Regions from separate parts of the Paenibacillus glucanolyticus genome, predicted to be linked through region 1. Evidence: riboswitches for the same ligand, from Rfam matches in the RefSeq annotation. Region 1 holds a riboswitch; the other holds the start of a gene.
What was found. A riboswitch is a leader RNA that binds a small molecule or an ion and turns the genes downstream of it on or off. The one in region 1 is predicted to bind cyclic di-AMP.

Region 1 (3,420 bases):
AAGGCGATTGCGTGGCATCGGTTGTGGACCATGTATTCAAGGTAAGACCAAGAACAATAAAGATCAGAGATTGAACTCCGAGCAGAATGAACGCCCACATATACCCCAGCTTCATGCTATCCAGCACATAACGTCCATACCCGGCTTCCTTGGCCCGCGGCCATGGGTTAAGGCCGTCTTCTTTTTGCCACAGCCCGTTGCCCCCGACCAGGGAAAAGTAGAGCAGCGCGGAGAAGATGAGTGAATAGACCGCATAGAATATCATCATGCCGAGAATGCCGGTAGAAGACATGCCCTCGGATTTGAACACGGGTACCAGATTGTACGTATTCAGCATTTGAATAACGAATAGCAGCGCCGATAGGAACAAGCCGCGTTTAAACGAGGTGTAAGCTCTGGTCTTCACACTGTACACAATGGCAAGTATGCCAAGAATCAGGGTAAACAAACCGTAACCCGCCAGCGTCAGCAGTGTTGCATCTTGAGTCTGCTTGTTAACATAAGCGGAATGCGCAGCCGGAATCGAGAAGGATGGCTCATAGGAGCGTAATTTCCCGTGCTCGAAGGTGAAGCGCAGCTCCAGCACGGAATCGCCGATCTTGGTTTCCGGATCCACGTATTTCAGCCGGGGTTCTCCTTCCCGCGTAACCAGCTTCAGATGCGAAATATCGTAGCCTGCACGCTTGAGCCAAGGCTCGGCAAGCTGCTGCTTATCGGCCAAAGTCATGCCGTCCTCTACGACAAGGAGCATTTGTTTCTGCACTTTACCCTTGTTCAGTTCAATCCGGTCATAACTGGAGCGGGCAAAATCATACGAGAACCCAACGATGCCGGAATTCTGCATATGCACGTCCACATTGAGGGCATCGCCTCCCGGCTCGCTGAAGCGAACGCGGTATACGTCATAGGGATATTTGGCCTCAAAGGTTTTGTTGTACTCCGAGAGTTTCTTTTCCCTCGCTAAATATCCGTAAAGCTCCGATTTGGATTGATATGTAATCAATGTCTCCTCAGCTTCCGCAGCGGAGAACTGCAAGTGCTCCTGTGCGAACCTGGAAGCGGCTTGCTGGGCTTGTGCTTTGGATATAATATCCGGAGTGGCCATCTCGGTAGAATCCGTATTGGCTGATGGAAATACCTGAAATAACAGGAACAAAATCAGGCCAACTGCGGCAGGCGCGATGAGCTGCTTCAAGTTGGGCTTCAGCCTCAAAGGCTCTCTTGCACGATTCATGAATTTCCTCCTCTGGAAAGTTGATACTCCACTGGGTATTAGAGCTGCCTGATGAAGAACGCATAGAGCCAATATAACATAGATATGAAAGGGATAAGCAGCTTATCCCAATTTGGTAATAATGAAATAAAACGATGAAAATGAATGAAAGGTTTCGAAAATGTTAGAGAACCATACGCTTGTATTCTTGAATATGCCCAATTCGAGCTCTTTTAAAGACTTTTTGGGTGAAAAACGGCGTTGGGTTACGTACCGGATTGGGTTATAATCACATCATGCTTCAAGGAACCGAATATTCCAGCCGAATTTCGTACTGAAAATGGGGGAACCATGTAATTGGGGTGAATTTCATTATTCTATAGAATAATGAATAGGGCGACCTGTGGAAATGCCCGAATCCGTCAGCTAACCTCGTAGGCTGCAGCACAGGAACCAGACCGTAAGGGGCACTGCGTTTTCCAGTGTCTTTTTTCTTTGACTTTTTTTAAGAAGGTGACGGATTGAACTCCAAATTAAAATGGCTCAGGTTGTCCCCGCCGCAGATTCTGGTGCTTGGTTTTGCGGCCATTATCTTCATCGGGGCTGCATTGTTAATGCTGCCGATTTCCAGTAGAACCGGCGAGCCGCTTGGATTTATTGATGCATTGTTCACTTCGACATCAGCAACGTGCGTAACGGGTCTGGTTGTGGTGGATACAGGGACAACATTCAGTTCTTTCGGTCAGATCGTGATCATGCTGCTGATTCAGATTGGCGGGCTCGGCTTCATGACGATGGCTACTTTGTTTGCCCTGGTCCTCAAACGGCGAATTTCCCTCAAGGATCGTCTTGTCCTGCAGGAGGCGATGAATCAATCCTCGATGGAAGGCATCGTAAGGCTGATTCGCAGAGTATTGTTATACTCACTCGTGATTGAGGCTTGTGGCGCTGTACTGCTGTCTATCCGGTGGGTGTTTGATATGCCGATCGGAAAAGCGATATATTACGGTGTTTTTCATGCGGTGACCATGTTCAACAATGCCGGTTTCGATTTGTTTGGCGATTTTCGAAGCTTGACCGGGTATGTATACGATCCGGTGGTAAACGTAGTCGTGATGTTTTTGATTGTTTCAGGCGGTATTGGCTTCATTGTATTGTCTGATCTGATTGACTTTCGGAAACAGCGGAGACTGTCATTGCATTCCAAGGTGGTGCTCTCTATGACAGGAGCGCTGCTGCTGCTCGGATTTATCGTTATTCTCATATTTGAATTCACCAATCCGCGAACGCTCGGCTCCCTCAATTGGGGCGGGAAGTTCTTAGGAGCGTTGTTCCAATCTGTAACGCCGCGCACAGCGGGTGCGAATACTATAGATATTACGGGCCTAAGGCAGGCCACACAGTTTTTCATCGTGATTCTCATGTTTATCGGCGCATCTCCCGGATCAACCGGGGGTGGTATCAAAACAACGACGTTTACCATAATGGTTGGTGCGGTCATCGCCATGATGCGGGGACGCGACGACATCGTCATGTTCCGTTATCGGCTTGCACAGGAGCGGGTACTGAAGGCGTTAACCATCGCACTTCTCGCCTTGCTGCTCGTTCTTGCGGTCTCCATGATTCTGTCCACGACAGAGGAAGGGGAGTTCCTGGAAATCCTGTTCGAAACAACGTCCGCGTTCGGTACGGTGGGGCTCTCGATGGGCTTAACGCCTGATCTGACCGTGTTCGGCAAAATATTGATTAGTATTACGATGTTTGCAGGACGATTGGGTCCGCTGACACTTGCTTATGCACTAGGGCCGAAAAAGGGTAAAGAATTATATCGTCATCCGGAAGGCAAAATGATTATTGGATAAGGAGTATAGGAGAGACATGAAACCAAAGCAATTTGCAATTATCGGTTTAGGACGATTTGGCTCCAGCCTGGCGCTTGAACTGATGGAACAGGGATATGAGGTGCTCGGCATCGACCGGAACGAAGAGGTTGTCGAGGATATGAGCGAGCTGCTAACACATACGGTGGTCGCGGATGCTACAGATGAAGAGGTGCTTAAATCACTCGGGATCCGCAACTTCGATTGTGGGATTGTTGCAATCGGGAATGATATCCAGATGAGTATTTTATCCGCCATCTTGTTGAAAGAGCTTGGTGTTACCACGGTAGTGGCCAAGGCCATTTCGGTCCTGCATGGCCGGGCTCT
Region 2 (3,420 bases), 2.1 Mb from region 1:
TCATTATTTCCCTGTTCCTGCCAATCCTTCTCGGGGATGCTACGCTAAAGCTTCCATTCTCGCATCTTCGTGAACAAGGCAAGCCGGTGCTTGCCCTTGCTTTTGGCGGCACCTTGCTCTCTTTTCTTCTTATTGCTCTTGCCATGTACGGGCTTATGGGATTACCTTTAGTCGTTGCATTTACCTTTGCGGCTTTAATGAGCGCCACAGATCCGATCAGTGTCATCTCCATCTTCAAGTCTTTAGGCGTACCGAAGAAAATCGTGACGATTATTGAAGGGGAATCGTTGTTTAATGACGGAATTGCCGTTGTGTTGTTTCAGATCTCTTCCGTTTATTTACTTACATATATGGAAATGGGCTGGGCGGGAGCAGGCAGCGGCCTATTGCTCTTTCTCAAGTTCAGTGTCGGCGGTATCGCAGTTGGAAGCTTGCTTGGGTATCTATTCTCACAGCTCATTCGCTTCTATGACGATTATCCGTTAGAGATTGCGTTCTCAATGCTCCTCTTCTTCGGAAGTTTCTTTATCGCCGAGCATTTCCATGTATCCGGTGTGATTGCCGTCGTCGTGGGCGGCTTGATTTTCGGCAGTTACGGAGCGCGCATCGGGATGTCGGAGACGACCAAGATGAACATTAATTCGTTCTGGGACGTCATCACGTTGATTGCAAATTCATTGATATTCCTGATGATCGGTCTCGAAATCAAACATATTAACTTCGCAGACAAATGGGCGTTAATCGGTGCCGCCATTCTGATCGTTCTCATCGGTAGGACTGTGGCCGTCTACGCGAGCCTGTACTTCCTGAGACCCTTCCCTTCATCATGGAAGATGGTTTTGAATTGGGGAGGGTTAAAGGGCAGTTTATCCATCGCACTCGCCTTAAGTTTGCCCTCAACCTTCGCCGGCCGCGACGATATACTCGTGCTCACGTTTAGTGTTGTCCTTTTCTCACTTCTCGTGCAGGGGTTAACCATCAAACCATTGGTTAAGAAGTTTGGATTAGCTAACCCCGTGAAGGAAAAAGACGGTGCGGATATGTAAGTAACCTTCGGGTAATCAAATAATAACTTGAAACGAGTATATACAAAACAAAGATTGAATTCTACCTCAACCCATGAATGACATTCATTGCCCATGGCAGACTGTTTACTTTTAGCTTATTTTAGCATAATATTTATTACAATAAATTTTATACGCATTACGCTTAATCCTCTATGAGGAACGGGGGAACCAACAAAAGCTGCTTAAGCTTTAGGGGTGAATTCTTTCTGATTAAGAAGGAACGGGAACTCTCAATCCCGAATCCGACAGCTAACCTCGTCAGCGTCTTGGGAGAGAACACTCTTCTACTTTGACTTGTCCAAAATTCGTACAGCCAAGGTCTGGAAGCAGATATATCTCTGCAACCAGGCCTTTTTAATTTAAGCTAATGTGGTAATTACCGTCTACTGAAGAATAAGAAAGGAATGATTTATCTGTTGAACAACGAAAAAATACTGGTATGCGTGTATTATGGTCCGAACGGCGAACGCCTCATCCGCCGAGGCGGTGAATTAGCCCATCTGCTTCAGTGTCCCCTGTTTGTGTTGAGCGTTATACCCTTACGTGAGAATGAGCTTGATCAGACACAAGAAAGGTATATGGCTGAGTGGCAAATGAAATGCGACGAATATGGGGCGACCTTTATCGTCAAACCAAACAAAGATCGCAAGGCTTCCGAAATCATAGCAGAAACTGCCAAAAACCTTCATATTACCCAACTCATCATCGGGCAGTCTGGACAAACACGATGGCAAGAAATTACGCGCGGGTCGTTTGTCAACGAACTCCTAAACCAGATTGGCGAAACGGATCTGCACATCGTGGCAGTTCAGAGGATGGATGAACAAATTACTGACACCCATGAACGAGGGATTCGAGTCGCCGTTTTCAAAGAGGGTCCTCATTATATAATCGGTAATAAGGAATCCGGGGGCAACCCTGTAGCCAGCGGACTATTTTTCAAAGAGTTGAATACCGATTTTGACACCGGTTTGCTAAAAATAAAAACAGATCAAGAAGTCCAATATCTAAAAATAAGTCACGGAAAAGTAATAGACTCGTCTTTATTCCAAAACAGAGAAATGTATGCCAAGGACGAAGATTAATAAGAAATGGGAGTGGAATTTGTGAGAAGACCCTCTATAAATTCAAACGATCGAAATACACAACATTCCGCTCCTGGCAAAATGGAGTTGTTCATCAACAAGCTTAAGAAAAAGATGAGCCCTCCCCAACTCATCATGCTTGTTTTTTTCACATTGATATTAATCGGAGCCGCATTGCTTGCGCTTCCCCACTCTTCCTCCACCGGAAGTTCAGTTGGTCTGCTGGATGCATTATTTACGGCAACGTCAGCAATATGCGTAAACGGACTCGTTGTCTTGGATACCGGCAGCGTGTTTTCAACTTTTGGACAAGTCATCATTATGATGTTGATCCAAATTGGCGGACTTGGCTTTATGACCTTTGGTGTCATGGTCGCCATTGTTTTGGGGAAAAGAATTGGCTTGAAACAACGGCTCATCATCCAGCAAACCACCTATTCGACTTCGGCACAAGGTTTGGTTAAATTGTCAATGTACATGGTACTTATCGCTTTCGCATTTGAAGCACTGGCAACGATTGTTCTAACACTTCGTTGGCAATCGGATTTTGGATGGGGGCAGGCGGCCTATTACGCCCTCTTCCATTCCGTTTCCGCATTCAACAATGCCGGTTTCGCCCTGTGGTCTGACAGCCTGACACCCTTCGTTGGCGATCCGATCGTCAATATTACGATTGTCCTGTTATTTATCATTGGAGGTCTCGGCTATATCGTCATTGTGGATGTATTCCAAAAACGTTCATGGAAAAAACTTTCGCTTCATTCCAAGGTTGTTCTGGTCGGGACAGGAACGCTGTCCCTGCTTGGTTTTCTATTTATATACTTTATGGAGAGCTGGAATCCGTCAACCTTTGGCCAATTGAGTGGGAGCGAACAAGTACTGGCTGCTTTTTTTCAAGGCATAACGCCACGAAGCTCGGGGTTTAATACGATTGATATCGGCAGTATGCTGGCAGCTTCTCAGTTCTTCATTATTATTCTGATGTTCATTGGTGCTGCTTCCGGAGGGACAGGCGGCGGTATTAAGATCAATACACTTGTTGTACTCATATTAGCTACAATCCAAACCTTTCGCGGGGGTGGTCAAATCCATGCCTTCAAGCGCAAAATAGCAGGCGAAACCGTTATGCGCGCACTGGCCGTTGTCATGAGTTCTCTGGTGGTTGTGCTGGGAGTTTCCCTATTGCTGACCATTTCAGAAGGAATGCTGGAAGAGCATTTTTTGGAAGTGCTGTTTGAAGCGACATCCGCTTTCAGCACTACTGGATT

Region 2: linked by a shared signal. The riboswitch ahead of WDY75_RS15345 (universal stress protein) and the one ahead of WDY75_RS05325 (TrkH family potassium uptake protein) in region 1 are both predicted to bind cyclic di-AMP.

What each region holds. Positions count from the first base shown of each region.
Region 1 covers NZ_CP147845.1:1,114,839-1,118,258, forward strand. The annotation lists gene WDY75_RS05320 (CPBP family intramembrane glutamic endopeptidase) at 1-1,234, opposite strand, end outside; cyclic di-AMP (ydaO/yuaA leader) riboswitch at 1,524-1,669, shown strand; gene WDY75_RS05325 (TrkH family potassium uptake protein) at 1,735-3,075, shown strand; gene WDY75_RS05330 (potassium channel family protein) at 3,092-3,420, shown strand, end outside.
Region 2 covers NZ_CP147845.1:3,222,875-3,226,294, reverse strand. The annotation lists gene WDY75_RS15350 (cation:proton antiporter) at 1-1,046, shown strand, start outside; cyclic di-AMP (ydaO/yuaA leader) riboswitch at 1,197-1,347, shown strand; gene WDY75_RS15345 (universal stress protein) at 1,484-2,152, shown strand; gene WDY75_RS15340 (TrkH family potassium uptake protein) at 2,234-3,420, shown strand, end outside.